Regions from separate parts of the Rhizobium sp. NZLR1b genome, predicted to be linked through region 1. Evidence: predicted binding sites of a transcription regulator. Region 1 holds the regulator's gene; each other region holds the start of a gene.

Evidence for each region. Region 1 encodes PhoB, which activates phosphate uptake and scavenging genes when phosphate is short. Its sites were predicted from a motif close to TGTCATNNANCTGTCAT; they were not measured.
Region 2: a site for PhoB is predicted at 1,997-2,013, ahead of HJB84_RS05780 (DUF2794 domain-containing protein). Genes of this name have one in related genera too.
Region 3: a site for PhoB is predicted at 3,055-3,071, ahead of HJB84_RS05340 (DUF1868 domain-containing protein). Genes of this name have one in related genera too.
Region 4: a site for PhoB is predicted at 4,772-4,788, ahead of HJB84_RS03200 (alpha-D-ribose 1-methylphosphonate 5-triphosphate diphosphatase). Genes of this name have one in related genera too.

What each region holds. Positions count from the first base shown of each region.
Region 1 covers NZ_JABDWC010000007.1:275,228-282,658, forward strand. The annotation lists gene argF (ornithine carbamoyltransferase) at 1-127, opposite strand, end outside; gene HJB84_RS13520 (aspartate aminotransferase family protein) at 165-1,364, opposite strand; gene HJB84_RS13525 (GcrA family cell cycle regulator) at 1,788-2,321, shown strand; gene phoB (phosphate regulon transcriptional regulator PhoB) at 2,495-3,178, opposite strand; gene phoU (phosphate signaling complex protein PhoU) at 3,311-4,024, opposite strand; gene pstB (phosphate ABC transporter ATP-binding protein PstB) at 4,069-4,884, opposite strand; gene pstA (phosphate ABC transporter permease PstA) at 4,900-6,219, opposite strand; gene pstC (phosphate ABC transporter permease subunit PstC) at 6,216-7,431, opposite strand, start outside.
Region 2 covers NZ_JABDWC010000003.1:272,380-279,810, reverse strand. The annotation lists gene HJB84_RS05790 (Bax inhibitor-1/YccA family protein) at 114-842, shown strand; gene HJB84_RS05785 (GNAT family N-acetyltransferase) at 952-1,509, shown strand; gene HJB84_RS05780 (DUF2794 domain-containing protein) at 1,573-1,974, opposite strand; gene HJB84_RS05775 (thioredoxin family protein) at 2,325-3,065, opposite strand; gene acnA (aconitate hydratase AcnA) at 3,301-5,991, opposite strand; gene ccmA (heme ABC exporter ATP-binding protein CcmA) at 6,253-6,900, shown strand; gene ccmB (heme exporter protein CcmB) at 7,142-7,431, shown strand, end outside.
Region 3 covers NZ_JABDWC010000003.1:180,507-187,937, forward strand. The annotation lists gene ispG (flavodoxin-dependent (E)-4-hydroxy-3-methylbut-2-enyl-diphosphate synthase) at 1-47, shown strand, start outside; gene hisC (histidinol-phosphate transaminase) at 64-1,125, shown strand; gene HJB84_RS05330 (polyprenyl synthetase family protein) at 1,135-2,049, opposite strand; gene mtgA (monofunctional biosynthetic peptidoglycan transglycosylase) at 2,185-2,922, shown strand; gene HJB84_RS05340 (DUF1868 domain-containing protein) at 3,122-3,844, shown strand; gene HJB84_RS05345 (glutathione S-transferase family protein) at 3,858-4,505, shown strand; gene rpmF (50S ribosomal protein L32) at 4,660-4,845, shown strand; gene HJB84_RS05355 (hypothetical protein) at 5,095-5,502, shown strand; gene phaR (polyhydroxyalkanoate synthesis repressor PhaR) at 5,497-6,069, opposite strand; gene HJB84_RS05365 (acetyl-CoA C-acetyltransferase) at 6,308-7,431, shown strand, end outside.
Region 4 covers NZ_JABDWC010000002.1:195,287-202,717, forward strand. The annotation lists gene purM (phosphoribosylformylglycinamidine cyclo-ligase) at 211-1,284, shown strand; gene purN (phosphoribosylglycinamide formyltransferase) at 1,281-1,952, shown strand; gene HJB84_RS03195 (acyltransferase) at 2,087-3,181, opposite strand; gene HJB84_RS03200 (alpha-D-ribose 1-methylphosphonate 5-triphosphate diphosphatase) at 3,545-4,714, opposite strand; gene HJB84_RS03205 (PadR family transcriptional regulator) at 4,936-5,556, shown strand; gene HJB84_RS03210 (NAD(P)/FAD-dependent oxidoreductase) at 5,561-6,859, shown strand; gene HJB84_RS03215 (NUDIX domain-containing protein) at 6,927-7,431, opposite strand, start outside.

The sequences.
Region 1 (7,431 bases):
TGCCGGCGAGCGGCTTGTCGCCCGTGCCGGCCTTGAAGGCCTGCTTGCGGGCGAGCGCATCGTTCATGATGGTTCTGAGATCGGCTGAGGTGACCGCGGAAAGATCGAGGAAATGTTTGGGAGCCATGTTCTTACCTGTGCTGCGCCCGAAGGCGGCAATCTCTTCAAGCCGTTTTCTTGACCTTCGCGGCGCGAATGCTCTCGGCGGCGCGCTCGATGCGGTCAAGGCCCTCTCGGGCTTCCTCGGCGGTGACGACGAGGGGCGGAAGAAGGCGGATGACGTTATCGCCGGCGGGTATGCCGAGCAGATGGGCGGCGCGGATCGCCTGCAGCAATTCGGCCGAGGGAATAGCAGCCTTGATGCCGAGCAACAGCCCCTCGCCTCTGATATCCTCGATCACATCGGGATAGCGATCCTTCAGCGAGGCGAGGCCCTGGCGGAAGACGAGTGCTACGTCGCGCACCTGCTGGAGGAAGCCATCGGCGAGGATGATGTCGAGCACGGCGCTGCCGACGGCCATGGCGAGCGGATTGCCGCCATAGGTCGAGCCATGCGTGCCGGCCTTCATGCCGGAGGCGGCCTCTGAAGTAGCAAGGCAGGCGCCGAGCGGGAACCCACCGCCGATGCCCTTGGCAACCGCCATGATGTCGGGCGTGACGCCCGACCATTCATGGGCAAAGAACCTGCCGGTGCGGCCAACGCCGGTCTGGACCTCGTCGAGGATCAACAGCAGGCCGTTTTCGTCGCAAATCTGGCGAAGCGCCTTCATGAATTCGGGGGTGGCAGGACGCACGCCGCCCTCGCCCTGCACCGGCTCGATGAGGATTGCCGCCGTCGCATCGGTGATCGCGGCGCGGACCGCTTCGATGTCGCCGAACGCCACCTGATCGAAACCCGGCGCCTTGGGGCCGAAGCCTTCGAGATATTTCTCCTGGCCACCGGCGGCGATTGTCGCGAGCGTCCGCCCATGGAAGGCGCCCTCGAAGGTGATGATATGGAAGCGCTCGGGATGGCCGTTGGAAAACTGATAACGGCGCGCCGTCTTGATCGCGCATTCGAGCGCTTCAGCACCCGAATTGGTGAAGAACACCTTGTCGGCGAAGGTGGCGTCGGTCAGCCGTTTGGCCAAACGCTCCTGGCCGGGGATCTCATAGATGTTGGAGAGGTGCCAGACCTTGTCGGCCTGCTCCTTCAGCGCGCCGACCACATGCGGATTGCCGTGGCCGACCGAGGTGACGGCAACACCGGCGCCGAAATCGAGATAACGTTCGCCGCTTTCGGTGATCAGCCACACGCCCTCGCCTCGCTCGAACCGCAGCGGGGCACGAGAGTAGGTGTCATAAAGCGGCGCGGCTTCAGCCATGGCGCGGTCTCCCGATCAGAGTTATCAAGCAACGGACTCCGGCTAAGAAAACCAGGCCCGAAAAATTAAAAATGCCGCCTTGCGGCGGCCAGCGGTACTATTTCCTTTTCGCGCTGCAATGTCAACAAAACTGCGCCCTTAGCGCATGCAGCAAGGTTGTACAGCGGTGTTTTCGACCTTCAACAGGCTTTATTGCAGAAATGACACGCTGGGGCAGCAAGTTGGGGAAAACTCCGAATTCGATTCATCCGGATTCATGCGACTCTTGTCACGGAGTCACGCTCACACTAGGTTAAAGTTCAATTACTAGACTGCATGCGGCGGAACTAGTCACCAAAATTGATCAAGCGTTTCTTGTTTCGGAGCTTCCGAGGCAACGGTGAGGGATTCTGCCATCACCAACGCAGAAGGTGGAGACAGGGCATGAACTGGACAGACGAGCGGGTCGAGAAACTCAAGAAGCTTTGGGCCGAAGGACTGAGCGCCAGCCAGATCGCGGCGCAACTTGGCGGTGTCAGCAGAAACGCTGTAATCGGCAAGGTGCACCGCCTGAGCCTTCCGGGCCGCGCCAAGGCCGGCGGCACGGCCGCCACGGCCCGAACGCCGAAACGCAATACATCGGCGCCGCGCGCGCCGAACTTCGCCTCTCGGATCACCACCCGCACCGTTACCCGCCAGCAGGGCGCAACGATGCTGAAGGAAGAGATCGAGATCGAAACGGTCGAGGAAATGGAATACGTGCCGAAAGGCAGCGTGGTCGTGCCGATCTCCCGCCGCCTCGGCCTGACGGAACTGACCGAACGCACTTGCAAGTGGCCGGTCGGCGATCCGCTGAAGGATGACTTCCACTTCTGCGGCTGCGAGTCCCCCGACAATTCACCCTATTGCGGCTATCACCAGAAACTCGCCTACCAGCCCGTCAACGAACGCCGCCGGGCGGCAGCGCGGGCGAGCTGAACGGGTGACATTGTCGACATGCAAAAACGGGCTGGAAGGCCCGTTTTTTTATGTGAGTACGTTGGGTGTGGCTGCCCCTCATCCGCCTGCCGGCACCGGGGTCGAGACGAGTGGCTCGACCCCGGTCGGGTTAGGGTGAGGGGCAGAGCTTGCTCGACTTTATCGGAAACCCCTCAGGCTTCCATCGAATAGCCGGCGCCGCGGACGGTGCGGATGACGTCTTGCATGTTGGAGAAGTTCAGCGCCTTGCGCAGGCGGCCGACATGGACGTCGACGGTGCGTTCGTCGACATAGATATCGTGGCCCCAGACGCCGTCGAGAAGCTGCGAGCGGGAGAAGACCCGGCTCGGCGACGACATCAGGAATTCCAGCAGGCGGAATTCGGTGGGGCCGAGGCGGACTTCGCGGCTTTTGCGATGGACGCGATGGGTTTCGCGGTCGAGTTCGATATCGCCGCATTTCAGCACCGTCGACAGCACCTCGGGACGGGCGCGGCGTAGCATCGCCTTGACGCGGGCAACGAGCTCCGGGGTCGAGAACGGCTTGACGACGTAATCGTCGGCCCCGGTCGACAGTCCGCGGACGCGCTCGCTCTCTTCGCCGCGCGCCGTCAGCATGATGATCGGCAGACGTTCGGTTTCCGGCCGCATGCGCAGGCGCCGGCAGAGTTCGATGCCGGAGACGCCGGGCAGCATCCAATCGAGGATGAGCAGGTCGGGCGTGCGCTCCTGAAGCCTGATTTCGGCTTCGTCGCCACGAAGGATAGTATCGACCTCGAAGCCTTCCGCTTCGAGATTGTAGCGAAGAAGCACGCTCAAGGCTTCCTCGTCTTCAACAACTGCAACTCTCGGGATCATGCCTGTCGGTCTCCTCGCGCATGTTCCTTAAACCGGGGTGATTTAAGCAATGCATCCTGCGCAAATTCAGAAAGGTGGCTGCGACCTCTTTGCGCGCCCGGATGGGCGCGCACGCAACGGCTAGTATGGGCTTTATTCCGTGACCGCGCCGACGGTGTTGGCGCTGTCGTCTTTCGGACGGTCACCTTCCGGCTGTGCGCCGGTCGCCATGTAGTAGATCGTCTCGGCGATGTTGGTGGCGTGGTCGCCGATGCGCTCGATGTTCTTGGCGCAGAAGAGCAGATGCGTGCAGCTGGTGATGTTGCGCGGATCTTCCATCATGTAGGTCAGCAGCTCGCGGAACAGCGAGGTGTACATCGCGTCGATCTCGTTGTCGCGTTCACGGATCGCATTGGCCTTGTCGGCGGAGCGCGTCGTGTAGACGTCGAGCACTTCCTTGAGCTGGACGAGCGCCAGCTCGGACAGATGCTCGAGACCGCGGGCGAGCTTGCGCGGAACGCCGGTGCTCTGCACGGCGATGACGCGCTTGGCGGTGTTCTTGCCGAGGTCGCCGACGCGTTCGAGATCGGCGGCGATGCGGATCGAACCCATGATTTCGCGCAGGTCCGAGGCCATCGGTTGACGGCGGGCGATGGTAACGATCGCCTTGTCGCCGATTTCTCGCTCGGCGTGATCGAGGATCACATCGTCGGAGATGACCTTCTGCGCCAGCGCGGTATCGCCGTTGACGAGCGCCCGGACGGCCTCGCTGACCATCTGCTCGGCCAGGCCGCCCATTTCGGAAATCCGCCTGGACAGGAACTTCAGATCATCATCATAGGCAGAAAAAATATGTGTCGATGCCATGGGGCTTTATCCTCGAATAACGGGAAGGCTTGGTGTCGCCAAAATCAACCGAAGCGACCCATGATGTAGTCCTGGGTGCGCGGATCGTCGGGATTGGTGAACATCTTGTCGGTGTCGTTCTCCTCGACGAGATTGCCGAGGTGGAACATGGCGGTGCGCTGCGAGACGCGCGCGGCCTGCTGCATGGAGTGGGTGACGATGACGATCGTGTAGTTCTCGCGCAGTTCGTGGATCAGTTCCTCGACCTTGGCGGTGGCGATCGGGTCGAGCGCCGAGCAGGGCTCGTCCATCAGGATGACTTCAGGGCTGACGGCGACGGCGCGGGCAATGCAGAGGCGCTGCTGCTGACCGCCGGACAGGCCGGTGCCGGATTCATGCACGCGGTCCTTGACCTCGTTCCAGAGGCCGGCACGCTGCAGGCTGGTCTCGACGATCTGGTCGAGATCGGCCTTCGACTTGGCAAGGCCATGGATGCGCGGGCCGTAGGAGACGTTTTCATAGATCGTCTTCGGGAACGGGTTCGGCTTCTGGAAGACCATGCCGACGCGGGCGCGAAGTTCGACGACGTCGATATCGGGATCATAGATATCGTCGGTATCAAGCGTGATCTTGCCGGTGACCCGGCAGCCGTCGATCGTGTCGTTCATGCGGTTTAGGCTCCGCAGGAAGGTCGACTTGCCGCAGCCGGACGGGCCGATCAGCGCGGTTACGGTGTTTTCGCGGATGTTCAGGTTCACATCGAAAAGCGCGCGCTTCTCGCCATAGTAAACCGAGACATCCTTGCCGATCATCTTATAAGGGACGTTGCTCATCTTCTGATCCAGCGCTTTTTCAACTGCAGCTTCCGTCAACATGTTCATGATGTGTAACTCCGTTTACCAGCGGCGCTCGAAGCGACGACGCAAGAGGATGGCGCCCATGTTCATGACGATCAGGAACAGGAGCAGGACGATGATGGCACCCGAAGTCCGCTCGACGAAGGCACGTTCGGCCTCGTTGGCCCACATATAGACCTGCACGGGCAGAGCCGTCGAGGGATCGAGCGGCGTCGTCGGCGCGTTGGCGACGAAGGCGACCATGCCGATCAGCAGCAGCGGCGCGGTTTCGCCGAGCGCATGCGCCAGGCCGATGATCGTGCCGGTGAGGATGCCGGGCATGGCGAGCGGCAGAACATGGTGGAACACCATCTGCATCTTCGAGGCGCCGAGGCCGAGGGCTGCAGCGCGGATCGACGGCGGCACGGCGCGCAGTGCGGCGCGCGTCGCAATGATGATCGTCGGCAGGGTCATCAACGTCAGCACCAGGCCGCCAACCAGCGAAGCCGAACGCGGCAGGCCGACGAAGTTGATGAAGACGGAAAGGCCGAGCAGACCGTAGACGATCGAGGGCACGGCGGCGAGGTTGTTGATGTTGACCTCGATCAGATCGGTCAGCTTGTTCTTCGGCGCAAACTCCTCGAGATAGATCGAGGCGGCAACGCCGATCGGCAGAGCGAGCACCAGCACGATCAGCATCAGGTAGAGCGAGCCGATGAGGGCGACGCCAAGGCCTGCGGCCTCCGGACGGCTGGAATTGCCGTTGACGAAGAGGCCGGTGTTGAACTGCTTGTGGAGAGCGCCGCTCGCCTTCAGCTCGTTCATCCAGCCAACCTGCTTGTCGTTGACCTTGCGGTTCTTCTCATCGACCGACAGGTCGATCTGGCCCTTGTTGGCGCTGTCGACATTGGCGTCGGCAAGCACGGTGACATTGACCGTCTTGCCGATGATCGACGGGTCGGCGACGACCATGTCGCGCAGTTGGACCGGCGCACCCTTGGAGAGCATGGCGGATGCATCGCGCACGTCGGGACGGCTTGCGGCATTGACGTTCAGCTGCTTGACGATCGCGTCGCGCAGGAGAACCGGGTAGTTGGCGGCGATCAGCACCGAAGCATCGGTCGCACGCTTATTGCTGGGGTCGATCGTCTTCTCGGAAAATTCGATCGGCAGGGTGATCGCCGTCTGCTGAAAGGCGGTGTAGCCTTTGCCGATCACCGTCCACAGCAGGATGAACAGGAAGATGAGGCCGAAGGAGATGGCGGCGATGCCATAGGCCTGGAACCGGCGTTCGGCGGCGTAGCGGCGCTTGATGCCGATATCGCGGCGCGTGGGCGCCTTGGAAACGGTTATCCCGGCGGGAGAAACAATATCCGTCATTCGTACTGCTCCCGGTATTTGCGCACGATGTAGAGCGCGTAGATATTGAGGCAAAGCGTGATGCAGAACAGCGTGATGCCAAGGGCGAAGGCAACCAGCGTCTGCGGCGAGGTGAACTCGAGGTCGCCGGTGAGCTGATTGACGATCTTGACGGTCACCGTCGTCATCGGCTCGAAGGGGTTGATCTGGATGCGGGCGGCGACACCGGCGGCCAGCACGACGATCATAGTTTCACCGATGGCGCGCGAGGCGGTCATCAGCAAGGCGCCGACGATGCCGGGAAGGGCTGCGGGCAAGACCACTTTCTTGATGGTTTCGGAGCGTGTGGCGCCAAGACCGAGCGAACCGTCACGCAGCGTCCGCGGCACGGCGGTGATGATATCGTCCGACAGCGAGGAGACGTAGGGGATCAGCATGATGCCCATGACGATGCCGGCGGTCAGAACGCTCTGCGCCTGAATGAAGTTGGTGTAGTTGCCGGAGAGCAGGCCGCTGATCTGAGCCGAGAAATCGCGCAGGAACGGGCCGACGGTGACGAGCGCAAAGAAGCCGTAAACGATCGTCGGAATGCCGGCGAGCACTTCGAGCAGCGGCTTAGCGATCCCGCGCAGCTTCGGCGAGGCGTATTCGGCCATGTAGATCGCGGCAAACAGGCCGACCGGTACGGCGACCAGCATGGCGACCATGCCGATATAGAGCGTGCCGAGCAGCAGCGGGATAAGGCCGAACTGACCGAAGGACGAGCTGCCGGCGCCGGCAAAACGCGGGTCCCAGACGGTGCCGAAGAAGAAATCGGCGGCGGGAACGGCGGCAAAGAAGCGGGCGGCTTCCGACAGCATCGAGAATACGATGCCGATCGTCGTCAGGATAGCAATCGAAGAGGCGAGTAGCAGGCCCCAGAGCATGAAACGCTCAACCCGATTGCGGGCGCGGAAGCGCGGGGCGATGGCGCGCAGCGCATAGAAGGCGCCGGCAATGGCGAGGATGAAGACGACCGCCGTCATGGCGAGGCGGCTCGTCATGCTCTTGGCGTTGAGCGTCTTGGCTGCGTCGAGCATGTAAGGCAGCGGCTGGCCGGCAAGCGGCACACCCTTTTCGCTGAGCTTGGCCTGCAGGGCGGCCGGATCGCCGGCGACCGCTGCGGTTTCATCCGAGGTCAGCATCGTCAGGCCACGGGCGACCGTCGCCACCATGGAATAGCCAAGATCCTGC
Region 2 (7,431 bases), on a different contig from region 1:
TGTTTGCGATCGGCGAAAGCCTCATATTGTCTGCAGGCATGCTGGAGCTCCGCAGCGGCGCCCGGGTCGAAAACCCGACACCGTATTTCCATCGGAGCTTGTAAGAGGAAACTATGGCTGACCTTCGTAACTATCAAAGCCGCGCGCAGACCGGCGAGATGATTGATCAAGGCCTGCGCACTTATATGCTCAAGGTTTACAACCTGATGGCGCTGGGTCTGGCGATCACCGGCGTGGCCGCATATCTCGGATTCAACTTCGCTGTTCAGGACGGCCAGCTCACCCAGTTCGGCGTGCTGCTGTTCCAGTCGCCTTTGCGCTGGGTCGTCATCCTTGCGCCTCTTGCGGCCGTCTTCTTCCTGAGCTTCCGCATTAACAGCATGAGCGTGGCCGCCGCCCAGACGACTTTCTGGGTCTATGCCGCACTTGTCGGCCTGTCGCTCTCGTCGATCTTCCTGGTCTACACCGGCCAGAGCGTCGTTCAGACCTTCTTCGTCACCGCCGCCTCCTTCGGCGCGCTGTCGCTTTACGGCTACACCACGAAGCGTAACCTGTCGGCGATGGGCTCGTTCCTGATCATGGGTCTTTTTGGCCTGATCATCGCTTCAATCGTCAACATCTTCCTGGCGTCGTCCGCGCTGCAGTTCGCGATCTCCGCGATCGGCGTCCTGATCTTCGCAGGCCTTACCGCCTACGACACGCAGCGGATCAAGGAATTGTACCTGGAAGCCGATGACGTCGCCGTGGCCGGCCGCAAGGCGATCATGGGTGCGCTGACGCTCTATCTCGACTTCATCAACCTCTTCATGTTCCTGCTCCAGTTCATGGGCAACCGTAAATAAGCAGGACAGACTGAGATCGAAAAGGCGGCTTCGGCCGCCTTTTTTGTTGCGCCGGCTTTCGCGGAATGGTTTAGGAGAGACCTTGCCCTCCGATGGACCTGCCGCCGAAATGTCCTTCCTCCTGCGCAATGCTTCCGAAGCCGATATCCCCGCCATCGCCGAAATCTATCGCGAATCCGTGCTGAACGGCACGTCGAGCTATGAGATCACGCCGCCGTCCGAGGCTGAGATGGCGCAGCGGTTTGCGGCGATCGTCGGCCAGCAATATCCCTATATCGCCGCAGCCGATGCTGACGGAAACCTGCTCGGCTACGCCTATGCCTCGGCCTTTCGCGTCCGCCCGGCCTATCGCTGGATAGTCGAGGATTCGATCTATCTGGCGCCCGAAGCCCGCGGCCGCGGCATCGGCAAAGCATTGATGACCGAGCTGATCGACCGCTGCACCGGTCTCGGTTTTCGTCAGATGATCGCGGTCATCGGCGGCGCCAGCCCCGCCTCGATCGCGCTTCATCTCAAGGCGGGCTTCGTGGAGGTCGGCCTGATGCGGGGGGCCGGCTACAAGCATGGCCGCTGGCTGGATACGATGCTCATGCAGCGCGTCCTCGGCGAGGGTATGACGACCGATCCGGATCCGTCCATCTATCCCGGCACGCTGTTTGCCGGCTGATGCATGTCGCCCGGAAGTGTGCAGCGGTTCCGGGATAACGACATGCAGAAAAAGTGTTTCGGCTTACTTATCGACCAGCTTCAGCGCCTTGTCGAACACCTTCAACACCTGGTTCAACTCGTGACCGCGCTTCAGAATGGTGCCGTGGACGTTGATCACCGAATAGGCGCCCTGCTTGGCGGCAAGCTTGGGATTTTTCTCGACGCGGAAGAGCGGCATTTCACCGGAGCGTTTGAAGACGGAAAATACCGCCCTGTCTTTCAGATGATCGATGGCGTAGTCGCGCCATTCGCCGTCACCGACCATACGGCCGTAGATCCAGAGGATCGCATCCAGTTCGCGCCGATGAAAGGTCACCGGAAGTGGATCTTTGCTTTGCTTGTATTCCCTGAGATCGACGACGACTGAGGAACTATTGTCGACGGAACGGCTTTCGCCGTGTCGCAAATCCGGCTGATCTGTCATTCAGTCTCCGAGGCCTCTGCATGTGACAGGAGAGTGACAGTGTGCCCGAGCCGCCGCAAATTGCAAGAGTGCCGGCCGTCACATTCGGCCGCACTCCAGCGCCGCGCGTTGGACGCGCAAGGATGCCGTAGCACTTTGAATCGGCGCATCGTCCGATGCGCATAATAGCGTTGTCGCTTTCTCGGTAGCGCCGCATTTCAGTCAAAACAGCGCCTCATTTGCAGGAGAATTATGAATCCCGGTTTGGCGCCAGCGCGCCAAAGGGCCCGGCGGAGCGTATCGACCTTAACCCCAGCCCCGAATACGCTCAGCCGGGCCGCCCGGTACTTCATCCGCAAGCGGATGAAATCTCAGATGTTTTTTCCAGCCATCACCACGGTCGCCCCAAGGATCGCAGCCGGATCGCCGTTGTCGGTCGCCGATTGCAGCAGGATCGCGCAGCCCTCGAGCTGCGGCCGCTGCAGGACACTGGCTGGCAGCGTCAGACTGGTCGCCTTGCCGTCCCACATGCCGACGGTTTCGACATTGGTGACGCTGTGCAGATAGGAAATCTTCTTTCCGCTGTTCTCGCCCTTTTCGACGTCGATGGTCTTTTCCTTGTCGAAATACACCATCACGACATTGGCTTTGCCCTGTCCCGCGCCGATCTTGATCTCCAGCTCGTCGCCGCGCATCGACGCGCTGATGGGGACGGTCAGCCCGTTGCCTTCGCCGCTATAGGTATCGAGCTTGCCGTTGATACCGTTGAGATCGGCGCCGGCCAGATGACCGCGCCCATTGACGATGGCCTGCGGCGTGTAGACGTTGCTGCGGCCCATTGTCCTCGCATAGCCATATTGCCGCTCGGTGTTTTCCTTCGAGCTCAGCGTATCGGCCCAGCCGAGATAGTTCCAGTAATCGACATGATAGGCGAGCGCGATGACATCGCCCTGGCTCACCAGCTTACGGAAAGCAGCATCCGCGGGAGGACAGGAGGAGCAGCCCTGCGCCGTAAACAGTTCGACGACACCTTTCGGCGTGCCGTCTTCGGCCTGAAGCGGGCCTGAGAGAACAACGCCGGCGATCAGCGGAATCAGAAAACGGGGGGACATTCACCTGCACCTCTTTTTCAGCGCCGACGGCGTGTTCGACCGGAGGCCCTGACATATGAACGTACGAATAATCCTTCCGGATCCAAACGAAAAGTCACGAACGGGTGAGACGCAGCGCAACCGGAACCCGCATAAAACAAATCATCGTGAGGTCCCTCAAATACCGTCGCCGCAAAGAAAAGCCGCCGGAAAATGCTCTCCGGCGGCCATCATCATATTATGAAGCTCTTAACAATCAGGCAGCGAGATCGCGCAGAACCATCTGCAGGATGCCGCCATTGTTGAGGTAGACCACCTCGTCGAGCGTATCGACGCGCGACAGCAGCGGAACTTCCTTCACAGTGCCGTCGCCATAGGTGATCTTGGCGATCTTCTTCTCGCGCGGCTTGATCTTTTCCAAGCCCTCGATGGTGACGAGCTCGTCGCCCTTCAGGCCGAGGCTCTGCCAGGTCGTACCCTCTTCGAAGACGAAAGGAATGATGCCCATGCCGACCAGGTTCGAGCGATGGATACGCTCGAAGGACTGGGCGACGACAGCCTTGACGCCGAGCAAATTGGTGCCCTTGGCAGCCCAGTCGCGCGAGGAGCCGTTGCCATATTCGACACCGGCGAAGATGACGAGCGGCACGCCTTCGGCCTTGTACTGCATCGCCGCGTCGTAGATCGAGGTCTCTTCCTTCGACGGGTAGTGGATGGTGTAGCCACCTTCCTTGCCGTTCGGGCCGAGCATATGGTTGCGGATGCGGATATTGGCGAAGGTGCCGCGCATCATCACTTCATGGTTGCCGCGGCGTGTGCCGTACTGGTTGAAGTCGGCAACGGCGACCTCATGGCCGAGCAGATAGGCACCTGCAGGGGATGCCGCTTTGATCGAACCGGCCGGCGAAATGTGGTCGGTGGTGATCTTGTCGCCGAACAGGCCAAGGACGCGGGCGCCCTTGATATCGGCGATGCCGGTGCCCTTCTTGCCCATGCCGACGAAGTAGGGCGGGTTCTGGACATAGGTCGAATCGTCGTCCCAGGCATAGGTCTGGCCCGGAGGAACCTGAACTGCCTGCCAGTTGACGTCGCCCTTGAAGACGTCGGCATACTTGCTTTCGTAAAGTTCGCGGGTCACGTATTTCTGGATGAACTCCTGCACCTCGTGCGAGGTCGGCCAGATATCCTTGAGATAAACCGGATTGCCGTTCTGGTCTTCGCCGATCGGCTCCTTGGTCAGATCCATCTGCACCGTACCGGCGAGCGCATAGGCGACGACGAGCGGCGGCGAAGCCAGGTAGTTCGCCTGCACGTCGGGCGAAATGCGGCCTTCGAAGTTGCGGTTGCCGGAAAGGACGCCGGAAACGATCAGGCCCTTGTCGTTGATCGTCTTCGAGATCGGCGCCGGCAGCGGGCCGGAATTGCCGATGCAGGTGGTGCAGCCGAAGCCGACGAGGTTGAAGCCGAGCTTGTCGAGATCGGCTTGCAGGCCTGACGTGGCAAGATATTCGCCGACGACTTGCGATCCCGGTGCCAGCGAGGTCTTCACCCAGGGCTTCGTCTTCAGGCCCTTGGCTACGGCGTTGCGAGCCAGAAGCCCGGCAGCGATCAGTACCGACGGATTGGAAGTGTTGGTGCACGAGGTGATGGCAGCGATCGCCACGTCGCCATGGCCGAGATCGAAATCCGTGCCTTCGACGGCGTAGCGGTTGTTGAGCTGGCCCGGCTTCTTGTAATCGGCATCCATCGAGCCGGCAAAGCCGGTCGCGATGTTCTCGAGCGAGATGCGGCCTTCCGGACGCTTCGGGCCGGCCATTGACGGCACCACGTCGCCAAGATCGAGTTCCAGCGTATCGGTGAAGACGAGATCTGAACCGTCGCCATCACGCCACATGCCCTGGGCCTTCGAATAGGCCTCGACGAGAGCGATCCGGTCATGCGTGCGGCCGGACACGGTGAGGTAGTTGATAGTCTCGCCATCGACCGGGAAGAAGCCGCAGGTGGCGCCGTATTCCGGACCCATATTGCCGATCGTCGCGCGGTCGGCGAGCGGCATATTGTCCATGCCGGGGCCGAAGAATTCGACGAACTTCGAAACGACGCCCTTCTTGCGCAGCATCTGCACGACGGTGAGGACGAGGTCGGTCGCCGTGACGCCTTCCTTGAGCTTGCCGATCAGCTTGAAGCCGATGACTTCGGGCAACAGCATCGAGACCGGCTGGCCGAGCATCGCCGCCTCAGCTTCGATACCACCCACACCCCAGCCGAGCACGCCGAGACCGTTGATCATCGTCGTGTGGCTGTCGGTGCCGACGCAAGTATCCGGATAGGCGATCGTCTCGCCGTCCTCTTCCTTGGTCCAGACGGTCTGGCCGAGATATTCGAGATTGACCTGATGACAGATGCCGGTGCCGGGAGGCACGACGCGGAAATTCTTGAAGGCCTGCTGGCCCCATTTCAGAAAGCGGTAGCGCTCGCCGTTGCGCTGGTATTCCAGCTCGACATTCCTGGCGAAAGCCTGCGGCGTGCCGAATTCGTCGACGATGACCGAGTGGTCGATGACGAGATCGACGGGAACGAGCGGGTTGATCTTCTCGGGATCGCCGCCGAGCGACACCATCGCGTCGCGCATCGCGGCAAGATCGACGACGGCGGGAACGCCGGTGAAGTCCTGCATCAGCACGCGCGCCGGGCGGTAGGCGATTTCGTTTTCGACCGCACCCTTATTATTCAGCCATTCGGCAACAGCGAGGATATGCTCCTTGGTGACCGACTGGCCGTCTTCGAAGCGCAGCAGGTTTTCGAGCAGCACCTTCATCGAATAGGGAAGCTTCGAGACGCCGGCCAGACCGTTTGCCTCAGCCTTGGGCAGGCTGTAATAGACATAGTCCTTTCCACCAACGGAAAGGGTGGAACGACAATTGAAGCTGTCAAGAGATTTAGACACGAGAGACCCCGTTCTGATAGCCAACACAGTCGTGCGAACGCCTATGCACTTAATGCACATCAGGATGCGGGTACGGCCATTTCCGCTGTCCGCACGTGGAACAGATGCTCCAAGTTCGGCGCAAGGATGAAATTCACGCCGACCGCTGGCGTGGTTGCGGCTCTTATAGATAATTTCCTAAAAACTTGCCATACCCGAGCGCGGTCAAAATCGGAGATTTTTTGACCCCGCCGCGACCCGAAACGAAGAAAGAGCCGACGCATGCATCTCACCGCCGAAAATCTGGCTGCCAGGCGCGGTGAGGATCTCATTTTCGTTAACATTTCCTTTCACTTGGCAGCCGGCGAGGCGCTTGTGCTGACGGGAAGAAATGGATCGGGAAAGTCCACTTTGCTGCGGGTTGTCGCCGGCCTCCTGAGTCCGGAAAAAGGCGCCGTCATCTTCCATGACGGAGAGGGCGGAGACGACCGCCGTTCTTCCGAGGTCAGCCACTACCTTGGCCATCGAAATGCGATGAAGAATGAACTTACAGTTGCAGAAAACCTCGATTTCTGGCGCAGCTTTTTTGGCGGTATAGGAGGCTCTGCCGGTCTCTCCGTCGAGGACGCCGCTGACGCCGTCGGCCTTTCGGGGATCACCCACCTTCCCTTCGGTTACCTCTCCGCCGGCCAGCAGCGTCGATTCGCCTTCGCCAAGCTGCTCGTCGCCCATCGCCCCTTATGGATCCTCGATGAACCGACAGCCGCACTGGATGCCCGCGCCGACCAGCTGCTGGCCGAATTGATCGAAGCGCATCTGGCCAAAGGCGGCATCGTGCTGGCGGCGACGCATCAGCCGCTGGGGCTGAAGAATGCGCACGAGTTGAAGATGACCGGCTTTGCCGGTGTGGATCAGGGAGTGTGGGGATGATGGTTCGAGGCGTTGCACCCCCCCTCTGCCCTGCCGGGCATCTCCCCCACAAGGGGGGAGATCGGCCAGGGGCGGCCTCTTGCCCCAGTCAAACGCTGCAGATGGACGCGGCCGCTTGGCGCGCGATTAAGATTTCTCGAAGCCCATGCATCGTGCCGATCTCCCCCCTTGTGGGGGAGATGCCCGGCAGTGCAGAGGGGGGTGCCGCCCCGACCACAACTCATGCAAAGAGCCGCCCCGCATGACCGCTCTCTTCCTTCGCGACCTCAAACTCTCCATCCGCGCCGGCGGCGGCGCGCTGATTGGCGTGCTGTTCTTCCTGACCATTGTCGCCGTCATCCCCTTCGGGGTCGGTCCGGACCTCAAGCTGCTTTCGCGCATTGGCCCCGCCATCGTCTGGATCGGCGCGCTGCTCGCCGCCCTTCTTGGCCTAGACCGCCTGTTCCAGGCCGAGCGCGATGACGGATCGCTCGACCTGATGCTGATGCAGGAAACACCGCTCGTCCTGACCGTCCTGGTCAAATGCTTCGC
Region 3 (7,431 bases), on a different contig from region 1:
TCGACTATATCGAGAAGCGTTTCGGTCAGCGGACGGCGGCGGAATGAGCGACCGCAAGTTCGGATGAGCCGGTACTGGTCGCCAATCGTCAGCAAGCTGCAGCCCTACGTCGCGGGGGAGCAGCCCCGTATTCCCGGACTGGTCAAGCTCAACACCAATGAAAATCCCTATGGGCCGTCTCCAACGGCGCTCGAGGCGATCCGGCAAGCTGCGGACGATCGTCTGCGGCTCTATCCGGACCCCGCCGCCACGGAATTGCGCCAGACGATCGCCGCCCGTCACGGTTTGACGGCGGAAGAAGTCTTCGTCGGCAACGGTTCCGACGAGGTTCTCGCCCACGCGTTTCAGGCGCTGTTGAAACACGAGCGGCCGCTTCTCTATCCAGATGTGACCTACAGCTTCTATCCGACCTATAGCCTGCTATACGGCGTCGAGACGGTCGAAGTGTCTGTCGATGACAGGTTTCAGATCCGGCTGGCAGATTACGACAGGCCGTGCGGTGCGATCATCATCGCCAATCCGAACGCGCCGACCGGCATCGGCCTGCCGCTTGCCGACATAGAGGCGCTTATCGCCGCCCATCCGGATGCGGTCGTCGCGATAGACGAGGCCTATATCGATTTCGGCGGTGACAGCGCTATCCCGCTCATTTGCAAATATCCCAATCTGCTTGTCGTTCAGACCTTGTCCAAATCGCGCTCGCTTGCGGGTCTGCGCGTCGGCTTTGCGCTGGGGCGGCGGGAACTGATCGAGGCGCTGGAGCGCGTCAAGGACAGCTTCAATTCCTATCCGCTCGATCGCCTGGCGCAGGTTGCCGCGACGGCGGCAATCAAGGACGAGGCGTGGTTCGAGACATGCCGAAAGATGCTCATTGCCAGCCGGGACGGTCTCGTCCGGGAACTCGAAGCGCTGGATTTCGAAGTGCTGCCGTCTCAAGCAAATTTCGTTTTTGCAAAGCATGAGAGCCAGTCGGGTGCAGCGCTTCAAGCGGCTCTGCGGGAGCGTGGTGTTCTCGTCCGGCATTTCGCCAAACCGCGTATTTCGGAGTTTCTGCGCATCAGCATCGGCACGGACGAGGAATGCGCGCGCCTGGTTTCGGCTTTCAAGGAAATATTGTCGGCGTGATCCGACGATTCAGCTCTTCCGGTCGGCGATGAAATGCGCGGTGGCGATGAGGGTCGAGGCGCGGGCGCCGTAGGGGGCAAGCAGTGTCTCGGCATCGCGGACATGCTGATGGAGTTGGGCTTCGGCCCATTCCATGCCGCGTAGCGCTACAAGCGTTCCCTTGCCGCGGGCTGCATCTTTGCCGGTCGCCTTGCCCATGGTTGCAGTGTCCGAGGTCAGGTCGAGGATGTCGTCAGCCAGTTGGAATGCAAGTCCGATCTTTTCGCCGAAGGCGCGCAGGCGGCGGCGATCTTCCGGCGGGCTGGCCGAGATGAGGGCGCCGGCTTCGCAGGCAAAGCGGATCAGCGCGCCTGTTTTCATCGCCTGCAGGCGGATGATGCCGGCCTCGTCAGGCGCTTGTCTTTCTGCCGCGAGATCGAGCGCCTGGCCACCGGCCATGCCGCCGAGACCGGCGGCGCGAGCAAGAGCCAGCACCAGCGATGCCTTGCTCGTTTCGGGAAGGGCTGTTTCCGGCGTGGCGATAATGTCGAAGGCGTAGGTCAGCAGGCTGTCGCCTGCGAGGATCGCGGTGGCTACGTCGAATTTTTTGTGTACCGTCGGTTTGCCGCGGCGGAGATCATCATCATCCATGGCCGGCAGGTCGTCATGCACGAGCGAATAGCAGTGAACGCATTCGAGTGCAGCGCCGACGCGAAGCGCCGCCGCGGCGTCACCGCCGAGAAGGGCGGCACTTTCGACGACGAGGAATGGGCGCAGTCGCTTGCCACCGTTCAGCACGGCATAATGCATGGCGTCGCGCAGCGTCTCAGGTCTGACGATTTCATCGGAGAGAGGGCTCGGTGACAGCAATGCGTCGAGCAGCGCCTCGATCTCGCGGGCGTTGTTCTTCAGCCTCGTCTCGAAAGTGTCCCGGTTCGCGTCCATGGGCGCTGTTTGGCATGAGCGCCCCGGGGCTTGCAACGGAATTGTCGATGGCGCAGCAAGATTTGCCACGCACTCTGGCATAAGCTCCGTACAGGCGCTATGACAACGACAGGGGCGAAATCGGACTGGGGAACATTGGATATAGCGCCGGAGAGAGAGGACAGCGTCGACATGCCGGCTCGTCGGCAATGGTTCGGAGACCGGCGTCTATTGAAACGCATTGTTCTTTCCGTGCTGATCGTGCTGATCCTTCCCTATGCCCTGATCTTTTTCTATCTGCTGCCGTTCATTCACCCGGTCTCGACGTTGATGCTGCGCGATCTCGTGCTGCTGCGCGGTTACGACAGGCAATGGGTGTCGCTTGATGACGTCGCCCCGGCTCTGGTGCAGTCGGTGATGATGTCAGAGGACGGGCAATATTGCTTTCACGGCGGCGTCGACTGGGCGGAAATGCGGATGCTGGTCGAGGATACGCTGAAAGGTCAGGCGACGCGCGGCGGCAGCACCATCCCGATGCAGACGGCTAAGAACCTCTTTCTCTGGAACGGCCGCTCCTTCGTGCGCAAGGCGATGGAGCTTCCGCTCGCTGTCTCCACGGATTTCGTCCTGTCGAAACGGCGGCTGATGGAAATCTATCTGAACATCGCCGAATGGGGTCCCGGCATTTACGGCATCGAGGCTGCGGCCCAGCATCATTTCAAGGTGCCGGCGTCGAAACTGACGCGACGCCAGGCATCGCTGCTTGCCGTTTCATTGCCGAACCCGATCGACCGCAATGCCGGCAAACCAGGACGAGGCCTTCGTCGGCTTGCCGGCGTGATCGAGAGGCGCGCACAGGGCTCGGGCGATTACATCAAGTGCATCTATAGGTGAGATCGGAGCTTATGGTTACAGCGCCGCGCGTCCTTCAGACGCGTACAAGGGCGCTTTAAAGCCTTGAATTGCTGCATAAGTTTGTCCTTGAATCGATCACGCTTTAAGGAATTATGCAGGAGAAGGACCAAACGTCATCTGACATTCTTGGTTCTGCCATATGGGCGAATGCAGTCCAACTGGAGCCCCTGAGTCGCCCATGACCATTACGACGCTTTCGCAAGAGCTTCTCTGTTACTCGAAGACACACAATCCGAACCCGCCTGCGCACCTCGGCAGCCGCTATCGCAAGGTCGGCGGTTTTCTGCCGGAAGCCGGCAATACCATCGTCTGCCATCTCGACAAGGGCTCGCAGACGCAGGCGGCGTTGATCGAGGCGCGTGAGAGATATCTGGCGATGCCCGAAGCTCCACAGTTCCTGTTCACGCCGATCTCCAGCCTTCACATGACGCTGTTCGAAGGGATCATCGAGACCAGGCGCCGGCAGGATTGCTGGCCGGGCGATCTCCCTCTCGAGACGCCGATAGACGACATGACGGAACTGCTGGCGGCGCGGCTTGAGGGTTTTTCGATGGCCGAGCCCTTCAAGGTGGCGATCGTCGAAGCTCGCCCGTCGGGCCTGCTCGTCGACGGGGTGACGGAGAACGACCGCAAGGTCATGCGCGCCTGGCGCAACGCGTTTGCTGATCTTCTGGGCTACCGCCAGCCGAACCAGGAGGACTACAAGTTCCACGTGACATTCGCCTATGCGATCGAACGGCTGGAGGATGAAGCCTTGCCGCGCTGGCAGGCAATGCTCGACGAGGTCGCCGACGATATCCGCCGCAACGCCCCTGTTTTAGAACTGGCACCGCCGGCATTCTGCGTGTTCGAAGACATGAACCATTTCCACGAATTGCTGATTTTCGATTTCGACGCCTGAACGGGAGAGGCTCATGACTAGACCGACGCTCTACATCGCCAACAAGAATTATTCCTCCTGGTCGTTCCGACCCTGGATGGCGCTGACGGGCGTCGGCATCGATTTCGAGGAGGTGCTGATCCCTTTCGACGACGCGGGCGGCAATCCGAATATCAAGGCGGTCTCTCCGACCGGGCGCGTGCCGCTTCTGCAGCATGGCGCATTGAAGGTCTGGGAATCGCTGGCGATCATCGAATATGCCGCCGAGCTTTATCCGGACGCCGGTCTTCTGCCCGCGGATCGTGCCCAGCGGGCGCTCGCCCGTTCGGTTTCGATGGAAATGCTCTCAAGCTTCCGGGCTCTGCGCGGCGCCTGCCCGATGAATATCCGCCGGCCGAAGGCCAGGATCGCGCTGCCGGATGGGGTCGAGGCCGACATCAGCCACATCGAGACGATCTGGCGGGATCTGTTACAGCAATCCGGCGGGCCGTTTCTCTTCGGCGCGTTCGGGGCCGCGGATGCGATGTTTGCGCCTGTCGTCAACCGGTTCGAGATCTATGACCTGGTCAGCGGGGACGACACGCTGGCCTATATGGCGACCATGAAGGCGCATCCGGCCTGGCGCAAATGGGAAGAGGCAGCCCGCGCCGAGGCTTGGATCGTGCCGGAAGACGAAGTCTGATACGGAATCATCGGCTTCGCAAAAAATACGCATGGGGACTGGTCAAGGCCACCCCTTGCATGTATAAGCGCGCGAAATTCCGAAATCGCGACATGTCCGTTTCGGCCGCCGGTGTGGCCGTGGGAATGTTTTGCCCGCAAGTGGAGTAAGAGAAATGGCTGTACCGAAGAGAAAAACAAGCCCGTCTAAGCGCGGTATGCGCCGTTCGGCAGACGCCCTTAAGGCTCCGACCTACGTCGAAGACAAGAACTCCGGCGAACTGCGCCGCCCGCACCATATCGACCTGAAGACCGGCATGTATCGCGGCCGCCAGGTTCTGACGCCGAAGGAAAGCGCATAATTTCCGATCCGGCTTGTCCGATCGAAGTTGCAAGGCCGGCCTCAAGCCGGCCTTTTGCTTTTCGGCGATATGATATTTGCAATGACTTGCAGTGTGGCAGCGGTTTGCGGCAGTATTCTTCCAGCCCGCTACAGCGCCGTGCGTCTTTTCAGGCGCGCAAAGGACGCTGTAGCACTTTGAATCGACGCAATATGCTTTGCGAAAATCGAATCTGATTTGCGCAAAGCATATTGCGCTGGGAGATTGCCGATGATCGCCGCCATGCCTCTGATGATTATCCCGTTTATTCTCTACAATCTGGCGATGCTGGGCCTGATGGGCGATGGCGGCATTCCTGCCCTGCAGCATGATATCATCGTGCTGTCGATGATCTCGGGCGCGATATGGAGCATGGCGCTCGGCGATCTCATTATCGTCATAGCGCTTGTCGTGCTGTTCTTCGAAATCCTGAAGGCAACCAGAACCGGGCCTGGCAACCTTATCAACCACATGCTGTCGATGCTGGTTTTCATCGCCTTCCTGGTCGAGTTTCTACTCGTCAGGGACGCTGCGACGCAGGTATTCTTCATTTTGATGACGATCGCTTTGATCGATGTGATCGGCGGCTTTGCCGTCTCGATCCGGAGCGCCGGGCGAGATGTTTCTATCGGCTTATAGGTTGTCGAGCTTGTTCTGAAGGGCGCGGAGCTGTTCCTTCAGCTCATCGATATCCTTAGCCTCGGCCTTGCGGCTTTCCTTGGCGGGTGGCGTCATGAAGGGCGAGAACATCTGCATGGCCTGCTGAAACAGCTCGGTGTTGCGGCGAACCTGGTCCTCGACCATCTGCATCGGCAGTTGCAGGTTCTTGCCGAGAGGTGTTTCGCCCAAGGCGCGGTTCACCTGCTCGCGCATCTGAGACTGCTGTTCGGCGAAGGCGCGCATCGAATGTTCGAGAAAGCTCGGCACGACCATCTGCATCTGGTCGCCGTAATAGGTGATGAGCTGGCGCAGGAAGGAGATCGGGAGCAAGGTGTTGCCGGTCTTCGATTCCTGTTCGAAGATGATCTGGGTCAGCACCGAATGGGTGATGTCATCTCCGCTTTTTGCATCCTGGACGGTAAAATCTTCGCCCTTCTTCACCATCTCCGCCAGGTCTTCCAGCGTGACGTAAGTGCTGGTGCCCGTATTGTATAGCCGGCGATTGGCGTATTTCTTGATTACGATCTGACCCTCATGCTTCGCCATATCAGTCTCCTGGACCCCCGTCTGAATTATGGATATTCCTCCACTTCAGACTGTAAACGCAAAAGAAGGCCGGTGACAATCTCTTTGTGCGATGCGGCAAACCTTTAACAGAGCAGATGAATCGGGCTTTCGCAGGCTCTGCCGAAAAATGACCGCAGCCGGTCTTCGCGTTTGACTTGCGCTCCAAGCTTTGCCAGTTTCCTCTTATGTAAGTGAGACGAAAACGAGGAGCGTCCCCATGAGCAATTCATCCATCGTCATCGCCAGCGCAGGTCGAACAGCAGTCGGCTCGTTCAACGGCGCTTTCGCAACGGTTCCCGCGCATGAGCTCGGGGCGGCCGTCATCAAGGGTGCGCTCGCGCGCGCCGGCGTCGATGCCGGCGAAGTGGATGAGGTGATCCTCGGCCAGGTTCTCGCTGCCGGGGAGGGCCAGAACCCGGCTCGCCAGGCGGCGATTAAGGCCGGAATTCCGAATGAAGCGACGGCCTGGGGCGTCAATCAGCTCTGCGGTTCGGGTCTGCGCGCCGTCGCGCTCGGCATGCAACAGATCGCCAACGGCGACGCCAAGATCATCGTTGCCGGCGGCCAGGAATCCATGTCGATGGCGCCGCATGCCATGCATTTGCGCGGCGGCGTCAAGATGGGCGACGCGAAGATGATCGACACGATGATCAAGGACGGCCTGACCGATGCCTTCCATGGCTACCACATGGGGATCACCGCCGAAAATGTCGCGCGTCAGTGGCAGCTTTCGCGCGACGAGCAGGATCGGTTCGCCGTCGCCTCGCAGAACAAGGCGGAGGCGGCGCAGAAGGCCGGCCGCTTTGCCGACGAGATCATCCCCTACATCATCCAGACGCGTAAGGGCGACGTTACGGTCGATGCCGACGAATATATCCGCCACGGCGCTACGCTGGAGGCGATGGGCAAGCTGCGCCCGGCCTTCGATAAGGAGGGCACCGTTACGGCCGCGAATGCGTCCGGCCTCAATGACGGTGCGGCCGCAGCGGTGCTGATGAGCGAAGCGGAGGCGGTCCGGCGCGGCATCCAGCCGCTCGCCCGCATCGTTTCCTGGGCAACGGCGGGCGTCGATCCGCAGATCATGGGCACTGGCCCGATCCCGGCTTCCCGCAAGGCGCTCGAAAAGGCCGGCTGGTCGGTCGGCGATCTCGATCTCGTCGAGGCCAATGAGGCTTTTGCAGCGCAAGCCTGCGCCGTCACCAAGGATCTCGGATGGGATCCTGCGATCGTCAACGTCAACGGCGGGGCGATCGCCATCGGCCATCCGATCGGCGCTTCCGGCGCGCGCGTTCTCAATACGCTGTTGTTCGAAATGAAGCGCCGCGGCGCCAAGAAGGGCCT
Region 4 (7,431 bases), on a different contig from region 1:
CGCATCCGAACCGAAGCGGCCATTCAGCACATAGGATGCAGGCGCAAAGATGGTCAACCCTGCCGCGCCAAATCCCGAAAAGGCTCGGGGAAGACGCGGGAAATTGGGGGCTTTTGCCATGCGGCGCTTGCATAAAGGCCCCTGTCATGCAATTGCGACCGGCAGATGACGCGGCGCGTCTGCCGCCAGAAATAGCCATCGGAGACCAGCATGAGCCAGTCTGGGAAAAACGGCCTGACATACAGCGATGCGGGCGTCGACATCGATGCCGGCAACCTCCTCGTCGAGAAGATCAAGCCGGCGGTGCGCTCGACGCGCCGCCCCGGCGCCGACGGCGAGATCGGCGGCTTCGGCGGGCTGTTCGACCTCAAGGCCGCCGGCTTTACCGACCCGGTTCTGGTCGCCGCCAATGACGGCGTCGGCACAAAGCTGAAGATCGCCATCGATGCCGATTACCACGACACCGTCGGCATCGACCTCGTCGCCATGTGCGTCAACGATCTCGTCGTGCAGGGCGCCGAGCCGCTATTCTTCCTCGATTATTTCGCCACCGGCAAGCTCGACCCCGACCAGGGCGCGGCCATCGTCGGCGGCATTGCCGCCGGCTGCCGGCAGGCCGGCTGCGCGCTGATCGGCGGCGAGACCGCCGAAATGCCCGGCATGTATTCCTCCGGCGACTACGATCTCGCCGGTTTCGCCGTCGGTGCTGCCGAACGCGGCAAGCTGCTCCCCTCCGGCGATATCGCCGAGGGCGACGTGATCCTCGGGCTTGCCTCCTCCGGCGTCCATTCGAATGGCTTCTCGCTGGTGCGAAAGATCGTCGAACTGTCCGGTCTCGACTGGGATGCGCCGGCGCCGTTCGCCGACGGCAAGAAGCTCGGCGAGGCCCTGCTTGAGCCGACCCGCATCTATGTGAAGCCGCTTCTGAAGGTGATCCGCGAGACCGACGCCATCAAAGCGCTGGCGCACATCACCGGCGGCGGCTTCCCGGAAAATATTCCGCGCGTGCTGCCGAAGCATTTGGCGGCCGAGATCGATCTTGCCGCCGTCAGGGTTCCCAAGGTGTTTTCGTGGCTCGCCAAGACCGGCGGCGTCGAAGCGAATGAAATGCTGCGCACCTTCAACTGCGGCGTCGGCATGATCGCCGTCGTCGCCGCCGAGAATGTCGCGGCCGTTTCCGCCGCACTCGAAGCCGAGGGCGAGACCGTCGTCACGCTTGGGCGCATGATCGCCCGCGATGAGGGTTCTGCCGGCACGGTCTATAAGGGCACGCTTGCCATATGAGTTCGCCGCGCAAACGCGCCGTCGTCTTCATATCCGGCGGCGGCTCGAACATGATGGCGCTGATTGCGGCGGCGAAGGCCGCCGACTACCCCGCAGAAATCGTCGGCGTGATCTCCGACAAGGCCGATGCCGGCGGGCTCGCCAAGGCGGCAGCCGAGGGTATCGCCACCTTCGCCTTTCCCCGCAAGGATTATGCCAGCAAGGAAGCGCACGAGGCGGCGATCTTTGCCGCGCTCGACACGCTGTCCCCCGACATTCTCTGCTTGGCAGGCTACATGCGGCTGCTGACGCCTACCTTCATCCAGCGTTATGAAGGCCGGATGCTCAACATCCACCCTTCCCTGCTGCCGCTGTTTCCGGGCCTGCATACACATCAGCGGGCGATCGACGCCGGCATGCGGATCGCCGGCTGCACGGTGCATTTCGTCACCGAAGGCATGGACGAAGGGCCGGTGATCGGCCAGGCCGCCGTCCCGATTCTCACAGGCGACACGGCCGAAAGCCTTGCCGCGCGCGTGCTCACCATCGAACACCAGATCTATCCGCAAGGGCTGCGGCTCTTTGCCGAAGGCCGCGTGACGATGGAAGGCGGCAAGGCCGTCGGCGCCGAAGCTTCGGCCGCTGCGCCCCAGGCCCAACTGATTTCGCTGATCGGCGACCGCGCTTAGGGCAACAACGACCGTTCCAGAGGCAATGACGGCGCCGAAGGATGTGTCGCGGCGGCGAGACCTGCCGCTACACTGCCAAGCAGGACGACGATGCTGAGGGCGACCGCCGTCAACTTCCTATTCAAAGGCGTCACTTATATCTCTGTCGAAAATTTCCGACCGATGTAGGCGCGAATCGGTTCATCGAAACGGGTGGATAGAAAATGTGCCGCCCCAACGGCAGCTAAGAGGGTGCCGCTTACCGCAATCGGCAATGGCACACTTCCGTCGCCAAGGTTTTGGAACTCAGCGCCGAGTCGAATGATGGGCTGATGAACAATATAGAGCGGATAGGACAACCGTCCCAGATATGCCGCTAACGGCCGCTCCTTGTTCAGCGGAACTGCAACCGCTAGCACGACCACGATCGGAATTATGATAGCGATACAGAAGAAATCGTACATGTTTTTGGAGACAGCAAAGGGGAAAAATAAAACCCCTATCAGGATGAAAAGCGGGATCTGAGGTGGAACCGTTCCGACAAGACGACTGATTTTCCAGCGAAAAATCAGAACACCACCAAGGAACGAAAAGCCGACCCTGACAAATCCTTCAAGGAACGCTTGCCAGCTGGCAAAGCCGACCGGACCAATAGAACCTTCGATGGTGACGACCAGGAAAAGCGCTGCTGCCAATAATATGAGCGCCGCTGCCTCATGCTGGAAACGAATTCTCCGGCGAGCGGCTGATCCGTACACCCCGCTGGCGAACATCTCAAAACAGAGCGACCAAAGTGGGTTGTTGATCGCGAACGCCTCTTGCCCCGCCAGAAGCCCTAACGGCAATAGGAGTAGTGCACCTAGAGCCAGAATCGGGACGTCGGCGAGTGGGATACTCGGTGTTGAAGTAAATAGCGACGCGACAACGCCCAAGCCGACACCAGCCACGATCAAGGGGTAAAGGCGCAATAGACGCTTCAGGAAGAATGCACTGCTCCGCAGAACGCCCGACTTTAATTTTTGATCGTACCTATGAGCGAGAACGAAGCCGCTAAGGCAAAAAAAGAAATCCACGGCCAGAGAGGCGTGGGAATTAAGGCCGAATCCGAAAGCCTGGCTGGCATGCAAGAGAACCACGGATAGCGCAGCTACCCCCCGAAGTTCATCCAGAAAGAAAAAGTAGTTCTTCAATTTGCGAGCCTTGCTAGCGAGACTCGCATCACCAAACCGTATGGTACGCTGAGCCACCATCGTGCAGTCCGACCGGGACTTGGCAATGGCTCACCCAAACCTTGGCTCATCATATCGAGATCCCCATCAGCTGGCGCTGGGATAGTGATGCCGTGTGACAAGTCAGAATCGTCGACGGCGTCGACTCTCTCGATCGAGGCATTCGGACTCAACGTTTGCCGGTCCCAAAGCTATTCATATTTCCCCAGCCCAGTGGCCCGCCGGACGGAATCCAGCGCCCTGAAGTTGCAATTGCGGTAACCGTTGTCGACGAGCGTAGATTACAAATTGAATTTTCAATTGCAAGTGAAATTTATGCGCTCACTGGACGAGTGATGCACCGTGACTTCGCAGACGTTCCAGGCACCTCAGCAGGGAGTTGAGCTATGCCGCCAGCGCATGTATAGGATGCAGCGTGCCGTCGCTGTAGACGAAGCGGCCGGCGCGGAACGTCGCACGGATGCGATGGACCTCGCCTGGCTCAACCACGACCAGATCGGCGCGCTGGCCGATGGCGATTTCGCCGCGATCCAGGAGGCCGGCGGAGCGGGCGGCATTGCCGGTGGCCATGGCGACGGCGGCCGGCAGTCCACCCTCCACCATGTCGGCGAGCTTGAAGATGCCCGGCACGAAGGCGGCCGGGTGATAGTCGGCGGCGATGACGCTGAGGAGACCGGCCCTTGCGGCATCGAGGGCGCTGAGATTGCCCGACATCGACTGGCCGCGCAGCGCGTTCGGCGCTCCCATCAGCGTCCAGAGGCCGCGCCGGCGCGCCTCCTCTGCGGCGGGCGCCGTCACCGGAAACTCGCTGATGGTGACGCCGAGGTCGTGCATCTCGGCGACTTTTTCGACGCTGTCATCATCATGCGAGGCCAGCGACAGCTTGTGCTTCAGCGACAGCGCGACGATCTCCTTCAGCTTGGCCTCGATGTCAGGATTGTTGCGCATGGCGATGCGCTTGGCGACGATCTCGGCTGCCATTTCCTCGGAGACGGCGCGGCGCTCGGAAATGCTGAGGATGTAGCTTTGCAGGTTGTTGTACTGGCCCTGGCCCGGCGTGTGGTCGGTCAGCGAAACCATGTCGATCTGGTCGGCATTCAGCAGGCGTTCGAGCGCCGGAGCGGCGCCGACATTGGTGATTTCGTAGCGGGCGTGAACGCGGTGATCGATCAGCAGATTGTCGCGCAAGCGGTTGATGCCTTCGATGACCGCCGAGGTCGTCTCCAACGAGCGGACGTGACCATAGACGCTTTCGGTGGCGAAGGAGACGGCGGCAAAGGCCGTGGTGACACCGGCGGCGGCAAGCTTCTTGTCGAGTTCATGAATGCCGAAATCGATCGGCATCGTCGCGTTCGGGCGCGGCGCGATCTCGCGCTCGATCATGTCGCCGTGCAGATCGACGAAGCCCGGCATCAGCAGCCGGCCGCCGCCGTCGATCGCCGCCCCGGCAACCGGCTCCGGCCTGATCTCGGCAATGACGCCGTCCTCAACACGCACGGAACCTTCGCTCACCACCTCGTTTGGGAGAACGAGGGTGAAATTGCTGAGCCACATGGGCTTTCTCCTGACCGCATCGGATGATTGACAGACCGCAGCGGATAGAACCGCTTCGTGACAGTCGTATGAAATTTCGAGCACACTCACCTTAAAGCGGAAACTTGCGCTTTGGAAATGGTCCGATGCGCCGCTCCACGAATTCACGGTCACCGATCCAACCGAGTACCCTGTCCAACAGCCAGTTGACTAGTTATAACTTAACTAGTAATACTATGACTATGACCTTAATCAAACGCTCACCAGTCGCGCTCGCTGTCCTTGCAATGCTCATGGAAGAGCCGCTGCATCCTTACCGAATGCAGCGGCTCATCAAGGAGCGCGGCAAGGATGAAGTGATCAACGTCACGCAGAGGGCGAGCCTTTATCAAACCATCCATCGGCTCGAGCGCGAGGCATTGATTGCCCAGCAGAAAACAGTCCGGGATGACAAGCGTCCCGAGCGGACCGTATACGAGATCACCGAAAAGGGCCGCGACGTTGCGCTGGCATGGATCCGCGAGATGTTGTCGACCTTGACGCGGGAATATCCGGAATTCCCCGCAGCCGTATCATTTCTTGCTCTGCTGACGCCGAACGATGTGTTGGGTCTGCTTGAGCACCGGGCAAAAGCCATCGAGTCGGAACTTCGGCGGATCGACGGGCTCCTGCGGGAGGCGCAGGCCGTACCAAGGCTCTTCCTACTTGAGATGGAATATCTCCGAGCGCTTCACGCGACCGAGTTGTCTTGGGTCAATGGCGTCATCGGGGACCTGCGCGCCGGGCGCATCACCTGGACAGACGAGTGGCTCAGGCAGATTGCCGTCGAGTTCTCCACCCACTCCAAGCTCGACAAGGACTAGCACCATGAAGGTTTTGATTATCGGCGCCGGGACTGGCGGTTTGGCACTCGCTCATCTGCTTAAACAGGCTGGCGTTTGCATTGCGGTGTATGAGCGCGACATCGCACCGAACGCCGACACCGGCGGCTATCGCGTCGGTATCAGCCCGGCTGGGAGCCGAGCGCTAAAGGCCTGTATACCCAACGAACTCTACGACCTCTATCTTACCACATGCGCCAGGTCGCCATGCTATTTCAACATGTTGACGGAACAGCTTGGTGAGGTGCTGAGCTTCGACATCGGTGATGCGGCTGCGAATACTCTTGACGGTGAAAAGAACGTCGTTCGAAAGACGCTGAGGCGGGTTCTGCTCAGGGGGCTTGAAGACAACGTCTCCTTCGGCAAAGCGCTTCAGGGGTACGGACGTAACGCCGACGGGTCCGTCACCGCTTGCTTTCAGGATGGAAGTCTGGCGACGGGAGATGTTTTGGTCGGCGCTGACGGCACGAACTCTGCTGTGCGCAGGCAATACTTGCCGGAAGCGCGTCTGGAAGACACGGGGATCGTGTCGCTCGGGGGCAAAATTCCTATGACGGTCGAGGCGAAAGCTCTGCTGTCGGACAAGATGCTGAAAGGCATGTCGATGATTATGGCGCCGATGGGGTTCGGCGCGATTATTCACTCGCTCGAGTTCGCCGACAGCCGCAGCAACCCTGATTTTGCCGCTCGCTGGCCGGATTTCGTCGAAGCGCTCGACGAGGACAGTATCGGCTGGGGCATCTGGGGCGCTCGGCAGAATTGCCCGCGGGATACGGCCGGCCTGAGCGGAGAGCAATTGAGAGAATTGGGCCTGGAGCTTGCTCGGGACTGGCATCCGCACTTGCGCGCGCTCATCCGTATGACGGAGCCCGCGACCATCCACGATGTCAAGGTCAGGACTTCCGTGCCGCTGAAACCTTGGACGAGTTCGAACGTCACACTGCTCGGTGACGCCGTCCATACGATGACACCTGGACGCGGCGCCGGCGCCAATACGGCGCTTCGCGATGCCGCTCTGCTTGGGCATATGCTGGTCGAGGCGGACCGAGGTCAAAAGCCGCTCGTCGAAGCCATACACGCCTATGAAGCCGAAATGCTTCGCTACAGTACCGAAGCAGTACTCGAATCGAAAAGGCATATGGATGCCAGCGATCCGGCTCATCGGCCGATTGTCGGCACAGTCCAGCTCGCTGCCATGCGCGGCGTCATGCGCATCATCAACGCAACACCTGTATTAAAGCGACGTGCCTTTCGGCAGATGATGCGAGTTCGCGGCGAAAACTAAGACGATCGCGGGTAATGGGATCGCCCCGCAGGCAATTTGGCGAACGAGGCCTCGATCGCCGCATCCGCTATCGAAGATCATTCCTGTTCAACATGGCCCATTGCAGCAGCATGATCGTCTTGGCGTCGAAGATCTCGCCGTCTTCGATCATTCCGGCGGCTTCGTCGAGCGGGACTTCGAGAACCTCGATATCCTCGTGCTCCTCGTCCAGGCCGCCGCCTTCCGCGACCCGGTCGGCGATGTCGATCAGGGAGACGAAGAAGTGGACGACTTCGGTGACCGCGCCCGGCGACGGGTAGCATTTGAAGAGGAAACGCGCATCGCGCAGGTGGTAACCGGTTTCTTCCATCGCCTCGCGGCGGATCGCCTGTTCGGGATGGTCGTCATCGAGAAGGCCGGCCGGCACCTCGATCATCCAGGCCGGATCGCCGTTCAGATGCACGGCAAGCCGGAACTGGCGGACGAGAACGACGAGATCCCGCTTCGGATCATAAAGCAGGATGCAGGCGGCGGGCGTGCGGTGATAAACCTCCCGCTTCAAGCGCTGGGTCGCGCCTTTGCGGTCGATATAA